3 regions of the Polaromonas vacuolata genome follow, and region 2 is predicted to be linked to each of the others. Evidence: predicted binding sites of a transcription regulator. Region 2 holds the regulator's gene; each other region holds the start of a gene.

Region 1 (7,322 bases), 400 kb from region 2:
TTTAATCATCAGGCGTTTAAGCGCAGACGGATTGCCTAAAATTTCATCCAAGCGACTTTTTTCTTCGCGCAGACCAACCAGTTCTTGCTCAATTTTGATGGCTTCAAGGCGGGCTAATTGGCGCAGGCGAATTTCAAGAATATCTTCGGCCTGACGCTCGCTTAAATCAAAACGCGCCATCAAAGCGGCCTTGGGCTCGTCGGACTGACGGATGATGGCAATGACTTCATCGATATTGAGCAGCACCAGCTGCCGGCCTTCGAGAATGTGAATACGATCCAGCACTTTATCCAGACGGTGCTGCGAGCGGCGCTCAATCACGCTTTGGCGAAAAGCAATCCACTCGACAAACATCTGGCGCAGCGACTTTTGCGCCGGCTTGCCGTCAATCCCAATCATGGTTAGATTAATCGGTGATGAACTTTCTAGACTGGTGTGTGCCAGCAAGCTGGTGATTAACTCAGACTGCGATGTGCGGCTGGTCTTGGGTTCGAACACCAAGCGCACAGCGGCTTCTTTGCCAGACTCGTCACGCACCACATCTAGCACCGACAAAATAGTTTGCTTGAGCTGCACTTGGTCCACGCTCAAGGCTTTTTTGCCGGCTTTGATTTTAGGGTTGGTGATTTCTTCAATCTCTTCGAGCACGCGCTGGGTACTCACACCAGGTGGTAATTCCTGCACCACTAACTGCCACTGACCGCGTGCAAGTTCTTCAATTTTCCAACGCGCACGCACTTTGAGCGAACCCCGGCCAGTGCTGTAGGCCGAGGCAATATCAGCCGTTGTCGAGATGATTTGCGCGCCACCCGGATAGTCTGGGCCAGCCACTATGGCATAGAGCTCTGCATCAGGTAGATTGGGATTTTTAATCAATGCTACGCAGGCATCAGCGACCTCACGCAAATTGTGGCTAGGTATCTCGGTGGCCAGACCAACCGCAATGCCGCTGGCGCCATTGAGCAAGCTAAACGGCAAGCGTGCAGGCAACTGACTTGGTTCTTGAGTCGAGCCGTCGTAATTGGGGATGAAGTCGACCGTGCCTTCGTCAATCTCGTCCATCAACAAGCTGGTGATGCGGGACAGCCGCGCCTCGGTGTAGCGCATGGCAGCCGCACCATCACCGTCGCGCGAGCCGAAGTTGCCCTGACCGTCAATAAGCGGATAGCGCTGTGAGAAATCCTGCGCCATGCGCACCAGTGCATCGTAAGCGGCTTGGTCACCATGCGGGTGAAAGCGGCCCAGCACATCGCCCACCACACGGGCGCATTTCACTGGCTTGGCACCACTGGCGCCATTAGCTCCACCAAAACTCAAACCCATGCGCGCCATGCTGTAGAGAATTCGGCGCTGCACCGGCTTTTGGCCATCACAGGCATCGGGTAAAGCCCGGCCTTTGACGACGCTGAGCGCATATTCCAAATACGCGCGCTGGGCGTAAGCGGCCAGTGAGTCTTGGTCAGCGGATTCAGGTTGAGCCGGTTCGGCTTCTAATGTAAAAAGATCATCCATGGCGGTGTTTAGCGGCTATAAAAATAAATTAAAAATGTGTTGCCTTGGGCGGCGCTATATCAAACGTTGCATCTCGCGCTTATCGCAATTAAGAAGCAAGTGAAGATGCAGATGCTTTGGGGGCGAAGGATATTGAAAAGTTGACCCGAGCAAACTTCAAAAAACAAAGCGGGTTACGAGAGAAAATTTCAAGCGTCTGTCTCAATCGTTTAACTAAACCGTACAACTCAAACGTAGAACCTAAACGTCAATATCAACCGCATCACCATGCAACTCCATCAGTTCGCGTCGAGAGGCGGCTTCACCCTTGCCCATGAGTTTGGTGATCAATTCCTCAGTCTGCAAAAAGCTTTGATTTCCAAGTTGAACCGGTAACAAGCGGCGCGTATCGGGGTTGAGTGTGGTCTCCCATAACTGGCCGGCATTCATCTCGCCCAAACCTTTAAAGCGGCTGATAGTCCAGGCGTTTTCTTTCACGCCTTCTTTGCGCAGTTTGTCGAGAATCGCTTTGAGTTCACCGTCATCCAGCGCATAAGCTTTAGACGCCGGCTTTTTACCGCGCGCCGGCGCATCGACGCGAAACAGCGGCGGTCGGGCGACGAATACATGTCCGGTTTCTATCAGCTTTGGAAAATGCCTAAAGAACAAAGTTAGCAGCAAGACTTGAATATGTGAGCCATCAACGTCCGCATCACTGAGTATGCAAATTTTTCCGTAACGCAAACCGCTTAAATCGGGCGAATCCAAGGGACCGTGCGGATCCACGCCAATCGCCACCGCAATATCGTGAATCTCGGTATTGGCAAAAAGTCGGTCGCGCTCAACTTCCCAGGTATTGAGTACCTTGCCACGCAGCGGCAATATGGCTTGACTTTCCTTATCGCGACCCATCTTGGCGCTGCCGCCGGCGGAGTCACCCTCGACTAAAAAAACTTCGTTATGGGCTAAATCTTTGCTCTCGCAATCAGTCAACTTGCCGGGCAAAACGGCCACGCCAGAGCCCTTGCGTTTTTCAACTTTTTGACCGGCTTTTTGCCGTGTCTGGGCAGCGCGAATCGCCAGTTCAGCCAATTTTTTGCCGTAGTCCACATGCTGGTTCAGCCACAGCTCCAAGGTTGGGCGTACAAAGCTAGACACCAAACGCACGGCATCACGGGAATTAAGCCGCTCCTTAATTTGACCTTGGAACTGCGGATCTAAAACCTTAGCCGATAGCACATAGCTGGCGCGCGCAAACACATCCTCGGGCAAGAGCTTGACGCCCTTGGGTAGCAGACTGTGTAAATCGATGAAGCTTTTAACGGCGGTAAACAAACCGTCGCGTAAGCCACTTTCATGTGTGCCGCCAGCGCTAGTGGGGATTAAGTTGACATAGCTCTCACGCACGGGTTGGCCGTCTTCGGTAAAGGCAACACACCAACCAGCGCCCTCGCCTTCGGCAAAACTCTCATGCGCGCCGTCAGCAAATCCTTCGTTCTCGAACATGGGTATGACTAACTCACCGTTGAGGGTTTGCATCAGGTAGTCGTGCAGACCGCCTTTGTATAACCAAACTTGCGTGTCTTTGGTTTTTTCGTTGATCAAAGTCACCGTCACGCCGGGCATCAGTACGGCTTTGCTGCGCAGCAAATGCGTCAGCTCGGCCAGTGGCAGCACCGGGGACTCAAAATATTTGGTGTCTGGCCAAGCGCGCACCACGGTGCCGGAGCGGCGCTCACCGTCTTGCGCCGGGCGTATTTCCAGCGGCTCAATCACGTCGCCGCCAGAAAACACCAGTCGAGCGACCTTGCCTTCACGGTATGACACGACTTCAAGTCGGGTAGATAAAGCATTCGTCACGCTCACACCCACGCCATGCAGACCACCAGAAAAACTGTAGGCACCGCCCTTGCCTTTATCGAATTTACCGCCAGCATGCAAGCGGGTAAAAACCAGCTCAACAACCGGCGCTTTTTCTTCTGGGTGCATACCAAACGGGATGCCGCGGCCATCGTCTTCTACGCTGACTGAGCTGTCGAGATGCAAGGTGACGCGGATTTTTTTGCCGTGGCCAGCTAAGGCCTCATCGGCGGAGTTATCCAGCACTTCTTGGATGATGTGCAGTGGGTTATCGGTGCGGGTATACATGCCCGGACGCTGCTTGACAGGCTCTAAGCCCTTGAGCACGCGTATCGAGTTTTCGGAATATTCGGGGGTTAGTTTGACGGCCATGGCTTTTGAAAATTTGGCTTGAGTGTAATCGCGGTCTTTTCACCTGCTGGATGAATACACAGTATAAAAATAATTTTCTCTACTATAACTTGCCCGTTAGGATCATTACGTCTGCTGCGCTGTAATACAAAGCAAACGCGCGCTACACACAATATTGAACTTTTGTTTAAAGTCGGCTACATGTCCAAAACAATAACTAGCGCCCCTATAAGCGGTGCAAACAAAAAACTCTCGACTTTTCAAGTGCTTTTGTGTGGTGCGGCGATTGTCACGCTCTCCATGGGCGTGCGTCACGGCTTTGGACTGTGGCTGCAACCGATTACGCAAGCGATGGGATGGACCCGCGAGACGTTTTCTTTTGCGATCGCCATACAAAATCTGTCTTGGGGCGTATTTGGCATTTTTGCCGGCATGGCGGCCGACCGTTTTGGCGCCTTTAAAGTAATTTTGACAGGTGCCGTGCTCTACGCGCTAGGCTTGGCTGGCATGGCGTTGTCGCCAACCGGCTTGATTTTCACCTTGACCACTGGTGTTTTAATCGGTGCAGCCCAAGCCGGTACCACTTATGCCGTGATTTACGGCGTGATAGGTCGCAATATTTCAGCTGAAAAACGCTCCTGGGCCATGGGTGTGGCCGCAGCGGCTGGCTCATTTGGTCAATTCCTAATGGTGCCGACTGAAGGTTTTTTGATCAGCAATCTAGGTTGGCAGCAGGCATTGCTGGTGCTTAGCGTGTCGATGCTACTCATCATGCCGCTGGCCCTAGGTCTGCGCGAAGGTGGCTTTGCCAGCGGCAACAGTGCGCCTAAGCGCGAACAAAGTATTGCCGAGGCGCTGCGAGAAGCCTTTAAATACCCGAGCTTTCAGCTACTCATGGCGGGTTACTTCGTTTGCGGTTTTCAGGTGGTGTTTATTGGTGTGCACATGCCAAGTTACTTGCGCGACAAGGGCTTGTCGCCGCAGGTAGCTAGCTACGCGCTGGCATTAATCGGTCTTTTTAATGTGTTTGGCACTTATACCGCCGGCGTGTTGGGCCAGAAAATCCAGAAGAAAACCATACTCTCGACGATTTACTTTTCCCGCGCCGTGGTGATTACGGTGTTCATACTTGCTCCACTCACCGCCACTAGTGTGTACATTTTCTCAACTGTGATGGGTTTGCTGTGGCTTTCAACCGTACCGCCTACCAACGCGGCAGTGGCACAAATTTTTGGCATCCAACACCTGTCAATGCTCAGCGGGTTTATCTTTTTTAGCCACCAAATTGGCTCATTCATGGGTGTTTGGTTGGGCGGCTATGTCTACGACCGGGCCGGTAGCTACGACTTGGTCTGGTATTTGGCGATTGTTTTAGGCGTGTTTGCCTGCCTGATTAACCTACCAGTGCGTGAAGCGCCGATTCAACGCGGCCGTCCTGCGGAACTTGCAAGCGCTGCTGTAGTTGCACCATGACGCGTAAGTTATTACTCCAAATCACGCTTTACACGCTAGCGCTAGCGACACTTCTGGCTGTGTTTGGCCTTTACACTCGACCAGAATTTATGTTGCGTATGGCCAATCAAGTCTGGTCATGTTTTTAATCACGCAACAACCAGTCAGCAAAGAGATAGAACACGCATGAGCACCATTCCACACGGCGCAGAGCCGGCCTCCGCTTGGGTGCAGCGCTGGTCACATTTGGTGACGCCCGGCGCCAGCGTGCTAGATCTGGCCTGCGGTAACGGCCGACATGCGAGGTGGTTTGACAGTAAAGGCTGTTTAATCGTGGCCGTCGACATTTCGCAATCCGCCATTGAAGCCGTCAAACAAGCATTGCCCGCGTGCGAAGCCGTCCTAGCGGATATCGAAAATAATCCATGGCCGTTGGGACAGCGTCAATTTGACGCAGTCATCGTCACCAACTACCTCTGGCGCGCCTTAATGCCCAAGATTTTGGACAGCATGGCGCCAGGCGGAGTGCTAATTTACGAAACTTTTACCGATGGCAATGCCAGCGTCGGCAAACCATCCCGAGCCGACTTTTTGTTGCGCAGCGGTGAGTTACTCGACATCTGCCGTGACTTGCGAATCGTGGCTTTTGAAGATGGCTTTGAAGATGCATCACAAAGTCACGGCCAACGTTTTGTTCAACGCATTGCGGCCGTCAGGCAAGCGGTACTGGCTGAGTCAGAAACCAAAGTACCGATTCGCTACAAATTAGGCCAATAGTTTGAGCCTGCAAGCCAGACATTGCTTGCAGAAAATTTCAAGCCAAACCGTTAAAAAGCTAGCGACAGCTCCAACAAACTCAAACATTTGCGAGTTGCCAAACATCAATTTGACGCGACAAATGACCCAAGCACAGCACGTAGCTAGCTCCGGCAGTAATTCAGAAGCCTGCTAAGCTCTGGTTAGAATCTAAGTTGGCGTTTATAAGAGCCGGTCTGCTGGACACACCAGCGACAACATCCAGACTCCAGCCACAACCTGAGCAAAGACATGAAACCCATTATTGGCAGCATTGTTGCATTGGCAACGCCCATGCATGAAGACGGCAGCGTGGATTACCCCGCACTGCGCAAACTGGTGGACTGGCATATCGCCGAAGGCACTGACTGCATAGGCGCGGTCGGCACCACCGGCGAGTCACCCACCGTCAGCGTCGAAGAACACTGCGAAATCATCCGCGTTTGCGTCGAACAAGCTGACAAACGCGTACCCATCATGGCTGGCTGCGGTGCAAACTCTACGGCAGAAGCCATTGATTTGGCAAAATTTGCCAAACAAGTAGGCGCTGATTGCCAGTTGCAAGTCGTGCCTTACTACAACAAGCCCACTCAAGAAGGTCAATACCTGCACTTCAAGGCAATCGCAGAAGCCGTAGGGGATTTACCCATAGTGCTGTACAACGTGCCCGGACGCACGGTCGCCGATATGGCACACGCAACCGTGCTGCGATTGGCTCAAATACCCGGCATAGTCGGGATCAAAGAAGCCACTGGCAACATAGAGCGTGCGCAGTGGTTAATCAAAGAGGCGCCAGCTGATTTCTCGATTTACTCTGGCGACGACCCAACAGCAGTCGCTCTCATGCTGTGCGGCGGCAGCGGCAATATCAGCGTGACAGCCAATGTTGCACCCCGCCTCATGCATGAGTTGTGTATGGCAGCCGTTAACGGCGATGTCAAACGTGCCATGGCGCTGCAGCTGCAGTTATTGCCACTGCATAAGCAACTGTTTGTTGAAGCCAATCCGATACCGGTCAAATGGGCAATGGCCCGTATGGGTCTTTGTGGCCCTGCGCTACGCCTGCCTATGACCCGGTTAGAAACACAAAACGAAGCCGTCGTCGAGGGCGCTTTACGCCTTTGCGGCCTGATCTGATTTTTAAGGAAACCCAAGTGAAGACTCTGAAAATTCGCACCGATCTGCTCGCTTCGCTTGCGTCAGCAAAAAAATCGCTAACGCCGTCTTTAACACTTGTTTGCGCAGCCTTGGTGCTGAGCGGCTGCACCAGTGTGGGCAGTCTGATGGAAGGTCAAAAAGTCGATTACAAAACCGAAGGCAAGAACACTGCACCTTCGCTTGAAATACCACCTGACTTAACCCAGCTGTCCAAA
Region 2 (7,322 bases):
CGCTTTGGCCTTGGTGCTGGCTTGGGGCTGCATGTCAAAGAGTTTGACAATGCTGCCACTTTGAGCAGCTATTTGCGCAATTCCGCGCCCCATGGCGCCAGCGCCAACGATTCCTGTAGTTTTAAAAATTGGTTTCATGAAATGTATTATTGCGTAGCATTCGATGCGCGGTGTCAGAGAAAAGTGATTTAAGCAACTACGGGCAAAAAGCACACTATTTCCATGCACTTGCAGCGCAAAATTCTGCGCGTAGTAATTTCAAGTAAGGCTATTCGCCAGAGATATTACAGATGCATTTGTTTTGATTTTCGAGGCCGTATTTGACCTAATCGGGCGAAGTGTGTCGGTCTCAAACGATTCGCTAAATTGCAGCACTAATAAGTCTCAAAAGCCCTTGATAGCTATTGATAGCGGTAAATAGCGTTTACAGCCACCAAAATGGCTAACTCATAAAAATGTTGTCTGATTTTTTGGTGTCTGTCGCAAACGCTTAAGGATGACACATCAAAAACGCTAGTTTTGTGAGTACTTGAATGCTGCGCTTAGGATCACATAAGGCTTAGTTTGGCGCGTATCTGCGCTTGCGAAAAATGAATTTTGAATCTAATGTCAACTCAACTTAAGCGCTGGACTTGCAGGGCACTGGGGTTAACGATGTTGGTCGGCTTGCCATTGATGAAATTAAGCACATTATCAAATGCAGAGCTAAAGTACATTTCGTAGCTGTCTTGCTCCACGTAGCCTATGTGAGGCGTGCAAATGCAATTTTCTAGCCTCAGTAATGCGTGGCCTTGCATGATGGGTTCGGTCTCAAATACGTCGACAGCAGCAAGACCTGGACGTCCTCGATTGAGTGCGGAAATCAAACTCTCGGCTTCTATGAGCTCAGCACGTGAGGTGTTCACTAGCAAAGCAGTTGATTTCATCAGCGAGAGGTCTTCTAGTTTGATGATGGCGCGGGTTTCATTGCTCAGACGCAGATGTAGGCTTAGCACATCACATTGCTCAAAAAATTCAGCTTTTGTTGCAGCAACTTCAAAGCCGTCGTCCTGAGCGCGCGCGCGCGTGGATTCACTGCCCCAGACAACAACGCGCATCCCAAATGCACGGCCATACCCAGCTACGAGTTGGCCGATTTTGCCGTAACTCCAAATCCCCAGTGTTTTGCCCTTAAGGGTTGAACCTATGCCGAAATTAGTTGGCATTGACGCAGCCTTAAGTCCCGCTTGCTGCCAAGCACCATGTTTGAGGTTTGAAATGTAATGCGGCAGGCGGCGCATCGCAGCCATGATCAATGCCCAGGTTAGTTCTGCGGCTGCTGTAGGTGAGCCTGTGCCTTCAGACACGGCTATGCCACGTTCTGTGCAGGCTGCAATATCAACGTGACTGCCCAGTTTGCCGGTCTGAGCAATCATTTTAAGTTTCGGTAACTTTTCGATTAGCTGTCGATTGAGTTGAGTGCGTTCCCGAATCAACACTATGACATCAGCATCCTTGAGCCTGACCGACAATTGACCAATGCCTTTGATGGTGTTGGTGTAGACCTTGGCAGGGAAAGCATCGAGTTTTGCGGCGCAGTCTAATTTACGAACTGCATCTTGATAATCGTCCAGTATCACTATATTCATCACTATATTGTGCCTGCAACTCTTTGATCCTTTGTTTCACACAAGTGCCATAACGTAATTAATTGACCAAGAGTTTTTGTCTATGACCTGCACTGCGTTTCTCCATTCGATCTAGTTCGGCGCAGACATCTGCCATTCTTCCAGATATCAGCATGCGTCCTGCGCATGAGGCGCTATCGCCGGGTTCAAGCAAGCGGACTATTTTCAGTCGGCTTTGCTTAGTTGTGTTGCCGCAAACAATGCTTTGCCCGCTTGCTACCGGCTCAAAAGTTATTGGTGCATGATAAGCTGGCTTGATCTCTTTTGAAGATTCCCGCAAAAGTTGACTGTTGGAGCTCGCCACCAATGATTTGGTGTGTTTATGAATTTCCAACGATTCGAGGTTGGCTGAGCTGGACGCAGCTATCAAAGATGATAGTTGCGGCATAAAGGCAAGACGAAATGAAAAACTGAGAATTCCCATGATGAACTTCCTTATCAAGAGGTTTACATAGGTAGGATTTTTAAAGACGCCAAGGCCACTGCTGCAGGGTGTTGATCATTGACTGACCAAACGCCCACCACCTGTTGCAGTACCATTTTTTACATGAAAACGCTGCTGCGTATTAGTCCAACTGCCAAGCCTTCGATTTCGAAAGACTCGCCTGGCTGCACAACTATGATTTGAAAATCGGGATTTTCTGGCAGCAGCTCAATCATTCCTTTGGTACGGCGAAAGCGTTTGACTGTGACTTCATCGCCAATACGGGCCACGACAATTTGACCGTTAACCGCTTCTTTAGCCTGTTTGACCGCCAGTAAATCACCATCCAAGATGCCGACGTCTCGCATACTCATGCCGCGCACTTTAAGGAGGTAGTCGGGTTGTTTGGCGAACAGACTGCTTTCAAGGTGATAGGTCTGTTCAATATGCTCTTGTGCCAGTATGGGGCTGCCAGCAGCCACACGACCTATTAGCGGCAACACCATCTGGGCCAAGCTTTGCAGTGGGAGAGTAAATTGCTGCATGCGCGACTCATTGACTGAGCGCAGGGTGTCTCCGCGCAAGCGGATGCCACGAGATGTACCACTGATCAGATCTATGACCCCTTTGCGGGCCAAGGCTTGAAGATGTTCTTCGGCGGCGTTAGCGGATTTAAATCCGAGCGTAACGGCGATTTCTGCTCGCGTGGGAGGCGCGCCTGTGTTGGCGATAGCGGCTTTAATCAGTTCGAGAATTTGCTGCTGACGCGCTGTGAGCTTTGGGCTGACCGTGACCGAGTTTGTGCTCATGTTGCTGAGCTTGTTGAAAGTATTCATGGTGCTAACTCCTAGGCGATATTGGCGTTGTGGGCAGTAAATACGGTCTTACGAATGTCATGTCTCTGGCAAAAAGCTGCGGGCAAAAGGATTAAAAATGCTGGCAGTAACAATGATTGAACTATTGCGATTAGTTACTTGGCACTAAAGTGCTTGGATTGCCAATTCGCACACAATTGAAAAATCAAATTTGTGTTCATCCAGTCAGTTGTTATTCTTCCATTCGCTTACAGGACTGTTTTAATAAACAGTAGCTGTATTTTTATCCAGTTCTTTTTTAAAAGCAAGTTAATTCACCATGCAGACAAAGAAAATCGTCATCTTGGGCACCGGCGGCACTATCGCGGGCACGGCGGCTAGTAGTTCGGACAACATTGGCTACACAGCAGCAGAACTCGGTGTAGATCAATTGGTGCAAGCGATTCCAAGTTTGAGCAGCCTTGCCAACATACACACAGAACAGGTCGCCCAACTCGACAGCAAGGACATGAGTTTTACGGTTTGGGCCAAGCTGGCGGATCGGATTCAGCACTACTTGGATGATTCGACTGTTGACGGTATTGTTATCACCCACGGAACCGATACGCTTGAGGAGACCGCTTACTTTCTTCAAGTTCTCCTCAATCCAGGTAAGCCGGTAGTTATGACATGCGCCATGCGTCCGGCTAGCTCTTTAGCGCCTGATGGACCGCAAAATGTGCTCGACGCTGCGTCAGTTGCACTGCACACGGGTGCGTTTGGCGTCATGGTGGTTTGTTCCGGTGTGGTCCACAGTGCATTAGAGGTGCAAAAAGTACATACCTACCAGCTCGACGCCTTTAGTTCTGGCGATGCTGGGCCGCTGGGCTATGTAGAGGAGGGCGCTGTGCGGCAGCTGCGCGCTTGGCCTTTAAGCCAGCGTAGTAACAGCACCGCGTTGAGAGAAAATATCAGCGCAGCAGCTTTAACTAGCGTCTGGCCCAGAATTGAAATTTTGATGAATTACACCGGTGCCGATGGTCTATTGGTGCAGGCTTTGTGTCAGCTTGGTGTGGCTGGACTGGTGATTGCTGGCACTGGTAATGGAACCATACACCATGCGTTGGAAGCGGCTTTGCTGAATGCCCGGGATCAGGGCGTATTGATCATGCGAGCAACGCGCTGTGTGAATGGTCGGGTTCTGGCGAGAGCCGATGATGCGCTGGAAGACTCGCACGGCCTGAGTCCAGTAAAAGCCAGGATAGAACTCTGGTTACGCCTGCTGAGCTAAAACGCAACAGACAGCGATTTTGCGGCGAACATAAAAAAACCGCCACGGTGTTGCGACCGCGGCGGTTTTTATTGCGCTATTTGCTGCTAAAGCTAATTTTTAGGCTTTAGCTTCAAGCGCCATGAATGCCCTGCTGGTGATGTCTTCGACACTGCCCATACCGCTGATGACGCGGTAAGCCGGCGCATCAGTTGAGGATTGCTCGGCCCATTTTGCGTAATAGTCGACCAGTGGTCGAGTCTGTGCGTCATACACCTCAAGCCGGGTGCGCACGGTTTCTTCTTTGTCGTCGGCGCGCTGTATCAGTGGCTCACCAGTGACATCGTCCAGTCCTTCAACTTTTGGCGCGTTGTACTTGAGGTGGTAGGTTCTACCTGACGCGGCGTGTGAACGGCGACCACTCATGCGTTCGATGATGGCCTCAAAAGGGACATCGATTTCCAAAACGTAATCGATCTTGACGCCTGCCGCTTTCATTGCATCGGCTTGGGGAATAGTGCGTGGGAAACCATCAAATAAAAATCCCTGTTCGCAGTCGAGATGAGTGATGCGATCTTTCACAAGATTAATGATCAATTCATCACTGACCAAACCGCCGGCATCCATGATTTTTTTTGCTTCTAAGCCCAGCGGTGTTCCAGCTTTAACCGCCGCACGCAACATATCACCAGTGGATATTTGGGGAATCTTGTATTTATGGCAAATAAAAGTCGCTTGCGTACCTTTGCCTGCACCGGGTGCACCTAACAAAATCAGTCTCATTAATATCCTCGAATTTTTGTTATTTCAGTTATTTATCGCCCGGCTCTCCAATTGGCGGCCGGTTAGTTCGGTGTTGCTTTACAGCGCCGCTATGCATGCTTTTGACTGATACGGCAGGTCCGTTCGAGCATTTGTCCGACCCAGAGGATAGCATGCAGGCCCTTGCGTCAACTTACATAGCGTTTCGGGGGTGTCGCTACTGCTTTTTCAGTGCGTTTTGATGACTCGACAATCAGGAGAAATATTGCCGCGCCAGCGCTAAATCTTCGGGCGTATCCACACCCGGACCCGGATTTCCCTGACTGATGTGCACGGCAATTCGATAGCCATGCCACAAGGCGCGCAATTGCTCAAGCGCTTCCAGTTGTTCAAGAGGGGCTTGGTCAAGCTTGGGAAACAGCCTGAGGAAACCGACGCGGTAAGCATATAAGCCCACATGCCGCAACGGTCTTGGCAAAGTGCTGTCAGTCCACCACGGTTGAGCGCCAAAATCCCGCGCGGCAGGAATCGGCGAGCGGCTGAAATAAAGTGCCGTTTGCCGCGCATCTAAAACGGTTTTGACAATATTGGGATTGAGTAAATCTTCGTATTTATCAATCGGATAGGCGGCCGTGCTCATGTCGCAATCAGGCCGATTGGCCAGCAAGCTGGCGACCGAATTAATTAGGTCAGGGTCAATCAAAGGCTCATCGCCTTGAACGTTGAGGACGACTTCGTTGTCCTTTAAGCCTAGCAATATGCAAGCTTCAGCCAGACGGTCGCTGCCGCTGGGGTGATTGCTTTGTGTCAAAACACTGCGTACGGAGAACTCAGTGCAGCGCTCTATTACCTCGCGACTGTCGGTCGCTACAACAACCGCGCTGGCTTGGCTTTTAAGGGCTTGCTGTGCGACACGCACAACCATTGGTATGCCGCCTAAATCAGCCAGCGGTTTGTTGGGCAATCGGGTGGAAGCGAGACGGGCGGGAATGAGGACGGTAAAAGACATGCAGGACTAGGGTTTAAATACCCAGCTCTTTGTCGCTCATGGTGCGAGCTTCGCTTTCCAGCATTACCGGCAAACCATCTCGTACCGGGTAGGCTAGGCGCGCACTATGTGAGGTCAGTTCCTGCTTTTCGCGGTCATATTCCAATGGGCCCTTGGTGACCGGGCAAACCAATAATTCGAGAAGTTTTATATCCATAGCTTGATGTTAATTGAGAAAGTGTGAATGCTTAACGCCCTAGCTGTTTGTCCAGTAAGGCGTCAAAGGCTTGCATGAAAGCCGGCTCGGGTTCAAACACCAGCGCCACCGATAACAGGCGAAAATTAGCTGATTGCGGCAATTCAAAAAGTTTAATGGCGTCTTTTTCAGTGCAAAGCACCGTGCTGCCTGCCGCTATAAACGGCAGTCCAGCAGAAAAATCGTGGTGATCATCCAGTGGAATGCGGTGTTCTAGCTTGAGACCGGTTTGCTCTAACATTTCAAAAAAAGCACTCGGATTAGCAATTCCAGCCAGTGCAACCAATCGCTCGCCCCTTAGGCTTTGCAGCGTGACACAGCTACCGTCCTGCGCAACAGCTTGGTCTGCCAGTTGGCGAGTCGATCTGTAGCCCGCAAAAGCGGGATGACGACCGGTGTGCAGCACTAGGTTAGCTTGGCGCGGCCAATGCTCGCGTAGCGGACCGGCGGGTATTAGCCAGCCGTTGCCAAGACCGCCGTCGTCGAACACAACAATTTCTATATCGCGCTGGAGTGCATAGTGTTGCAGGCCGTCATCGCAAATTATTAACTCGGTGCGTGGATAAGCTGCAAGCAATGCACGGGCTGCTGCTAAGCGGTTTTGTGCAACAAAAACCGGTACATCTCGGTTTTTTTTAATCAACGCCGGTTCGTCGCCAGCTTGTGCTGCTGGGGTGTCTGCAAACACCTCACGGCAATCTTTATCTGATCGGCCATAGCCGCGACTTATGACACCAACGCGAATGCCGCGCGAATTAAAATGTGTCAGCAAAGCCATGACTAAAGGCGTTTTCCCGGCACCACCAGCAACAACATTACCGATGACCAAGGTAGCGACGCCAGCGTGGTCAGAGTGCAGCCAACCTAAGCGGTAAAGTAGTGTTCTAAGACTAATCAAAACAGCATAAATTAACGACAACGGCCACAGCATATAAGCCACTGCACTTTTAGAACGCCAAGCATCTTGCAAACTAGCTTTCATGCCTTAATGCCAGTTACTTAAGGATTTGAGTCGCAAAAGTAATTTGCGTTAAATTAATTCTTCGCGCCGCTTCCATGACGGTTATGACGGATTGGTGAGTTGCACTCGCATCGGCACTGATGATGACAACACTGTCCTTCCCAGCTTTGGCTGAGTCCCGCATGGCTAGCACCAAAGCG
Region 3 (7,322 bases), 1.8 Mb from region 2:
AGGTCGAACTTGCTGGCTTCGATTTCAGCTTGGTCTTCTTCGTCCAAGTCGCGGTAAGCGACTAACTCGGGGTGGCGAAACAGTGCATTGGGGTCAAAGTTGAACTTAGCGTCCAATGCTTTGATATGACCATTGCCTTCAAGCACTAACGGATTGATCTCGACCAGCGAGGCATCCGTGTCCATATAGACTTTGTAAAGCTTTTTGAGCACATCAATGCACTCGGCAGTAGAGGCGGCCGGTACGGTCATGCCGTCGGCCAGTTCCTTGGCTTGCGCATCGGTCAGACCCACAGCTGGATCGACGAAAACCTTGATGATTTTCTCCGGCGTTGCGTGGGCAACTTCTTCGATGTCCATACCGCCTTCTGACGACGCCATCAGAGCGACGCGCTGAGTTGCGCGGTCGGTCACGGCCGAAACGTAATATTCTTTTTTGATGTCCGCGCCTTCTTCGATCAAGAGGCGGCGAACCTTTTGGCCAGCCGCATCGGTCTGGTGTGTGACCAGCTGCATGCCGAGGATTTCGGTGGCCAGTGCACGAACTTCTTCGACACTGCGAGCGAGCTTAACGCCGCCGCCTTTGCCGCGACCGCCAGCGTGAATCTGAGCTTTAACTACCCAGACTGGACCGCCGAGTTTTTGTGCGGCTTCTACCGCTTCTTGCACTGTGAATGCCGGAATGCCGCGTGGCACTGGCACATCGAAACTACGCAAGATTTCCTTGCCCTGATACTCGTGAATTTTCATGAAAAAACCTTCAGAATTCAATAAAGAGGGGGTCTGCAACAAAGCTTCATGGGGGGGCGGTCAAGACACTTTTAGCCTCTAACGCCGACTCAAAACGCTGTGTTAGCGTTGACGGGGATAGCAAGGGAGAACTGTATCATGGTGCATTGCACAAAACTTTTCTTAAACTTACGCAGGTTTTCAAGCCTATTAATGCGCTACTTATTTAAGAAAATGCCTGAAACTAATCACTGCCAAGCAAGGCTTTGCGCCCGCCTTGTTTAACCGAGAGCCCAGAACCCATATGCCAAAGATTTTCATTGACGGCGAAGCCGGTACCACTGGCTTGCAAATCCTAGAGCGTTTGCAGGCCATGCCGCAAATCACGCTGCTCAGCATCACGCCTGAGTTGCGCAAAAACGCAGCCGCTAAACTGGATTTAATGGCACAAGCCGATCTGGTCATACTCTGTCTGCACGACGACGCTGCGCGCGAATCGGTGGCCATGATTGACAGCTTAAGCGGCAAAAAACCCAAGATTATTGATGCCTCAACGGCACACCGCACAGCCCCTGGTTGGGTCTACGGCTTTCCCGAACTAAGCCGCACTCACGCCGCGCTAGTCGCTGACGCCGAGCGCGTTGGCAACCCGGGCTGCTATGCCACCGGCGCCATCGCACTCATCAGGCCGCTAATAGACGCCGGTCTGCTTGACGCGGATGCAGCGCTGGCCTTGCCAGCTGTGAGCGGCTACTCCGGCGGTGGTCGCCAGATGATTGAAGCCTACCAAGCGGGAGACGCGCCGCTTTACGAAATCTACGGCCTTAGCCTTGAGCACAAGCACCTGCCAGAAATCATGCGCCACACGGGTTTAAGCCGGCGTCCTGTTTTCACGCCAGCCGTCGGCAACTTCATGCAAGGTATGTTGGTGCAACTGCCGCTGCATTTAGATTTAATGCCCGGTAAGCCAACAGCGGCGCGTATCAAAGAAGCGCTTAGCCAACACTATGCGGACAGCCCATGGGTGTCAGTAGAAGATGCGCCAGAGTCCGGCAAACTTGACGCGCTGGCTTTAAATGACAGCAACAAAATGGAACTACGCGTCTTTGGCAATGAAAAATATCGCCACGCGGTGCTGATTGCACGGCTGGACAACTTAGGCAAAGGCGCCTCGGGTGCAGCGGTGCAAAATCTTAGATTAATGCTGGGGCTTTGAACTATACGAGTTCATACGGCGCCAGTCGCTAACGGGTAATCGAGTAATCGAGTAATCGAGTAATCGAGTAATCGAGTAATCGAGTAATCGAGTCTGAGTATTGCCAACCCAAGCATAGCTAACAAGATACCGGTAATTGCGGGCTGGCAAACCCGCATCAACCGTTAATACCGCAACTCTCGCAAGCTTGGATCGGCCTACTTTTCACATCTTCTCTTGGCTGTTTAAGCCTAATTCAGCTTACTTTTCAGTCTTCTTCTAGCCGCGCAATCACGCGCCGAATCACATCCCCGCTAAAACCGCGCCCGGCCAAAAACCTCGCTTGTTTGGCGCGCGCTGCGCCGTCAATGCCGGGGACTGCAAACTTCTTGCGCCAGATCAGGCTGGCCCGCTCGAATTCACTGGCCTTGAGCGCATCTACCGCATCCGTCACCACTTGAGCGCCCAGTCCCTTGGACTGCAACTCGTAACGCAGTCTTGCGGCGCCAAAACGCGCTGCCTTACGGTGTACAACCGAGTCGGCCACGCGTTGCTCGCTGATGAAGTCCTTGGCCTGCAAATCGTCTAGCACTTGGGCTAGCTGGCCTGGCGATTCTTCATGCGGCGCCAGCTTGCGTTCAAGCTCGCTGCGCGAATGCTCTCTGGCGCTGAGGTAACGCAGGGCTCGACCCTTGAGTGACAGCGTCATGCCGGATTTGCTGCGCGGCTTGTCCGAGTGAGTCCGCGCCGCACTGCTGCGAACGGCGTCGTCGGATGGCTTAAACATCACTCACTCCGCAAAGCCTTGGTGTCAAGCCGCAGCCTTGGGCGCCTTGTCTATCTTCTCGGCTTTTTCTGCTTTCTCGGCTTTAGCTGGCTTATCCGCAGACTTATCCGCACCGCCTTGGCCCGGCTGTATCAAAGGAATGCCGAGTGACTCACGCACCTTGTTTTCGATTTCCATCGCCAACGCTGGATTTTCCTTGAGAAATTCACGCGAATTGTCCCGCCCTTGGCCGATTTTTTCACCGTTGTAGGCATACCAAGCACCGGCTTTTTCAACAATATGGCCAGCCACGCCTAGGTCTAACACTTCGCCCAAGCGGCTAATGCCTTCACCGTAAAGAATGTCAAACTCCGCCGTTTTAAAAGGTGAGGCAACCTTGTTTTTGACCACTTTGACACGCGTCTCGTTGCCTATGATTTCTTCGCCCTTTTTGATCGAACCAATGCGGCGTATGTCTAAGCGTACCGACGCGTAAAACTTCAGCGCGTTGCCGCCTGTCGTCGTCTCGGGTGAGCCAAACATGACACCAATTTTCATGCGAATTTGATTGATAAAAATCACCATGCAATTGGCTTTTTTGATGGTCGCAGTGAGTTTACGCAGCGCCTGGCTCATCAATCTAGCCTGCAGACCGGGCAACGAGTCACCCATCTCACCTTCGAGTTCGGCCTTGGGCGTGAGCGCGGCGACCGAGTCAATCACGATCAAGTCAACTGCGCCGGAGCGAGTCAAAGCATCAACGATTTCCAGCGCTTGCTCACCGGTATCGGGCTGACTGATCAGCAACTCTTGCAGATTAACGCCTAGCTTTTGCGCGTACTGAATGTCCAGAGCATGCTCGGCATCGACAAAAGCACAGGTGCCGCCCAGCTTTTGCATCTCGGCAATCACTTGCAAAGTCAATGTCGTTTTACCCGAGGACTCAGGGCCGTAGATTTCGACCACCCGGCCGCGCGGCAAGCCGCCAACACCGAGTGCGATGTCTAGGCCTAGGGAGCCGGTGGAGACAACTTGAATGTCTTCGATCACCTCTCCAGCACCCAACTTCATGATGGTGCCCTTGCCAAACTGTTTCTCAATCTGTGCCAATGCGGCCTGCAAGGCCTTGGCTTTTTCTGTGTTCAAGGCGGGGTTGGCTTTATTTGGCAAGTCCATAAAAAACTCCTGGGTAGGTCAATAATTTAAAAAGTTGAGCATTTGTTTGACGTTACTGGCGTTAACAACATGCTGGATACATAACCAGTACTTTATGGCTGACATACCAATAAGTAAACCCTATTTTTAGTCAGTTTACCTGTCTATATTTTGCTACCATGAAGCCATGCAAACTTCTATAACCAGTCCGACAACACACCCGGGTGACAGTTGGCGTCTCACGCATTTAGGCCGTCTGCTGGGTCAGTCCATGCGCCGTTTTGACGAGCGCGTCCTGTGGCTGATGGCACGCAATGTAGAGGTGCCGTTGGCGCTGGCCAATTTAGCCGCGCGCAACCAAGTCGGGGCGGCCCATATACACATCACCCGACATCTGGCGGTGACAGGCTCGCGGCTAACCGATTTAGCGGCGAGTGCCGGCATGAGCAAACAAGCCATGGCTGAACTGGTCGATCAATGCGAAGCCTGGGGCTTGGTAACACGCGAGAATGATCCGCACGACAAGCGGGCGCGCCAAGTGCGTTTTACCGACACCGGTCAGCTCTGGCTAAAGGCCTTCCAGCGGGCAGTGGAACAAGCCGAGGAGGAGTTTCGCCAAGCGGTTGGTCAAGACGTAGCCACCGTGGTAGCTCTCGGTCTGGAGGCCTATGCGGGTGCGCAAGATTAGTTTTAAAAACCACCGAAGAAAAGCGTCAAAATAGCGCGACTGAACAATAGCCTAAAATTTGTAAGTAAATATATCAACACGCCAGCCAGCACCAGCACAGTGGGGTCGGTTCACGGAGGACAAACATGCGAATTTTGATTGCCGAAGATGACCAAGTTCTAGCCGATGGCTTGTTGCGTACTCTGCGTGCGTCTGGTGCAGCCGTCGACCATGTCGCTAGTGGCACCGAGGCTGATGCCGCTTTGCTGACGAATACTGAGTTTGATTTATTAATCCTCGATCTAGGACTGCCGCGCATGCACGGACTCGAAGTGCTCAAGCGCTTGCGGGCGCGCGGCTCAGCGTTACCGGTGCTCATTCTCACGGCCGCCGACAGCGTAGAAGAGCGCGTCAAAGGCCTGGACTACGGCGCTGACGACTACATGGCCAAGCCCTTTTCACTGCAAGAACTCGAAGCCAGAGTGCGCGCGCTGATTCGCCGCGGCATGGGCGGCGCAAGCAGCACCATCAAGCACGGCCCACTGGTGTATGACCAAGCTGGCCGCGTCGCCACCATAGACGGACAAATGCTAGAACTCTCAGCACGTGAACTGGGCTTACTCGAGGTGCTGCTACAGCGCGCTGGCCGTTTAGTTAGCAAAGATCAGTTGGTCGAGCGCCTGTGCGAATGGGGCGAGGAGGTCAGCAACAACGCGATCGAAGTCTACATTCACCGGCTCCGTAAAAAGATTGAAAAAGGCCCGATACGCATTGCAACTGTTCGCGGTTTAGGTTATTGCCTTGAGAAAATTCCCGGTTAATGATTCACGCCATGGCGTTCTCAACGCCCACGCAAACCTGCACCAGCCACGCTGCGCACAAGACGGTAAATAACAAGCTATGAGACTTTTCCAACGCGAGCGGCGTAGCTTATTTGGCGAGATTTTGGATTGGATGCTCACGCCCTTATTGCTGCTTTGGCCCATCAGCATGGCGCTGACTTGGTTGGTGGCGCAAAACATCGCCGGCAAGCCTTTTGATAGAGCGCTTGAGAACGACGTACAGGTTTTGGCAAAGCTAGTCATAGTCAAAAACGGTCAACTGCAATTTAATCTGACCACACCCGCACGCGAAGTAATGCATGCCGACGACTCTGACCAGATTTACTACCAAGTGCTGGGCCAGAACGGTCAATACATCAGCGGCGAGCGTGATCTAGCGAGTCCACCGCTTGACGACAAGATAGTGGATGGCGAAGTGCTGCTGCGCGAGGACAACATTCAGGGCGTGCCCGTGCGTGTCGCCTATGCATGGCTTAAGCGCGATCTGATCGACTCCGCAGCTGCCGACAGCAACACTGCATTAGTGCTGGTACAAGTCGCTGAAACGCTAGGCAAACGCAAAACACTGGCCACCGAAATCGTCAAAGGCACTATGGTGCCGCAGTTCGTAACGCTGCCGCTAGCCGTGCTACTGGTTTGGCTGGCATTGGTGCGCGGCATTAAGCCGCTGGCCGAATTGGAAAGACGCATACGCGCGCGAAAGTCCGACGACATGAGCCCACTTGACGACACGGAGGTGCCCGAAGAAGTCGCGCCACTGGTCTCATCGGTTAACGATTTACTCAGCCGTTTAAAAATCTCGCTCAACACCCAAAAACGCTTTCTGGCCGATGCCGCACATCAGCTCAAAACACCACTCGCAGGCCTGCGTATGCAGGCCGACATGGCGCAACGCGAAACCGATGCGGACGAGCTCAAAAAGTCACTCAAACAAATCGGCCAAGCCAGCGTACGCGCCACCCATACCGTGAACCAACTACTGGCCTTGGCAAGGGCCGAAAGCACGGGTCGCAACTTGGCCAAGCAACGTGTGGATCTGGTGCAGCTGGCGGCCGAGGTGATGTCCGACTCAGTACCACGCGCATTGGAGAAAAGAATTGATCTCGGCTACGAAGGCCCAGCTGCAGGCGAGCAACCCACAGAGCTAGAAGCTAACCCCACCTTGATCAAAGAGATGGTGCGAAACCTCTTAGATAACGCGATTAACTACACGCCAGAAAACGGTCAAATCACGTTGAAAATTCTGACCGACCAATACGGCGGCGTGTTGATGCTCATCGTCGAAGACTCAGGCCCTGGGATTCCAGAGTCTGAACGTGATCTGGTGTTTCAACCCTTTTACCGCGCGCTCGGCACCAACGTTGATGGTTCTGGTTTAGGCCTTGCTATCGTGCAAGAAATCGCCAACCAACACGACGCCAGCATCAGCGTAGAGGACGCCAACCTCAGCGGCCACAACAGCCTGCCAGGCACACGTTTTACGCTGCGGTTTATTGGTTTGCGGATGCGACGCACGTATTAGGCAACGCGATGGGCGACATGATGGGCGCCGTCGTAATCAGCAGCTATTTTCAATTTCATAAATGATAAAAATCGATATAAAAGAGACCCGCATTCGCGCGCTAGAAGTGACCGATGCCGCCGACTACCGCGCCTTTAGGCTGCGCGCATTGCGCGAAAACGCATCCGCTTTTACCTCTAGTTTTGAAGAAGAAAATCTCAAACCCATGAGTGCCACATTAGCCCGACTAGCAACCAGCGAATACGAAAAACTCTGGGGCGGATTTGTCGGTGCGCAGATAGTCGGCATGGTCGGAATGAGCGCGGAGACGCGGCTTAAAAATCGCCACAAAGCCGCGCTGGTGAGCATGTATGTAGCGCCCGAATACAGCGGACAAGGCATAGGCCAAGCCTTGGTCAAAACAGTGGTGCTGCAGGCCGAGCTAAGCGCTCTTGCGCGGCTGCTGCT

What was found. Region 2 encodes LexA, which represses DNA repair genes until DNA is damaged. Its sites were predicted from a motif close to ACTGTATNNNNATACAGT; they were not measured.
Region 1: a site for LexA is predicted at 3,769-3,786, ahead of HC248_RS09935 (DNA topoisomerase IV subunit B). Genes of this name have one in related genera too.
Region 3: a site for LexA is predicted at 3,937-3,954, ahead of recA (recombinase RecA). Genes of this name have one in related genera too.

Annotation. Positions count from the first base shown of each region.
Region 1 covers NZ_CP051461.1:2,178,968-2,186,289, forward strand. The annotation lists gene parC (DNA topoisomerase IV subunit A) at 1-1,512, opposite strand, end outside; gene HC248_RS09935 (DNA topoisomerase IV subunit B) at 1,753-3,723, opposite strand; gene HC248_RS09940 (MFS transporter) at 3,904-5,175, shown strand; gene HC248_RS09945 (class I SAM-dependent methyltransferase) at 5,341-5,931, shown strand; gene dapA (4-hydroxy-tetrahydrodipicolinate synthase) at 6,202-7,086, shown strand; gene bamC (outer membrane protein assembly factor BamC) at 7,104-7,322, shown strand, end outside.
Region 2 covers NZ_CP051461.1:1,776,700-1,784,021, forward strand. The annotation lists gene HC248_RS08140 (3-hydroxyacyl-CoA dehydrogenase) at 1-138, opposite strand, end outside; gene HC248_RS08145 (D-2-hydroxyacid dehydrogenase family protein) at 615-1,628, opposite strand; gene HC248_RS08150 (hypothetical protein) at 1,687-2,091, opposite strand; gene lexA (transcriptional repressor LexA) at 2,211-2,927, opposite strand; gene HC248_RS08160 (asparaginase) at 3,226-4,176, shown strand; gene adk (adenylate kinase) at 4,276-4,938, opposite strand; gene kdsB (3-deoxy-manno-octulosonate cytidylyltransferase) at 5,171-5,926, opposite strand; gene HC248_RS08175 (Trm112 family protein) at 5,940-6,122, opposite strand; gene lpxK (tetraacyldisaccharide 4'-kinase) at 6,154-7,143, opposite strand; gene HC248_RS08185 (ExbD/TolR family protein) at 7,157-7,322, opposite strand, start outside.
Region 3 covers NZ_CP051461.1:3,782,371-3,789,692, forward strand. The annotation lists gene sucC (ADP-forming succinate--CoA ligase subunit beta) at 1-749, opposite strand, end outside; gene argC (N-acetyl-gamma-glutamyl-phosphate reductase) at 1,033-1,944, shown strand; gene recX (recombination regulator RecX) at 2,192-2,632, opposite strand; gene recA (recombinase RecA) at 2,735-3,865, opposite strand; gene HC248_RS17225 (MarR family winged helix-turn-helix transcriptional regulator) at 4,032-4,532, shown strand; gene HC248_RS17230 (response regulator) at 4,658-5,332, shown strand; gene HC248_RS17235 (sensor histidine kinase) at 5,412-6,875, shown strand; gene HC248_RS17240 (GNAT family N-acetyltransferase) at 6,937-7,322, shown strand, end outside.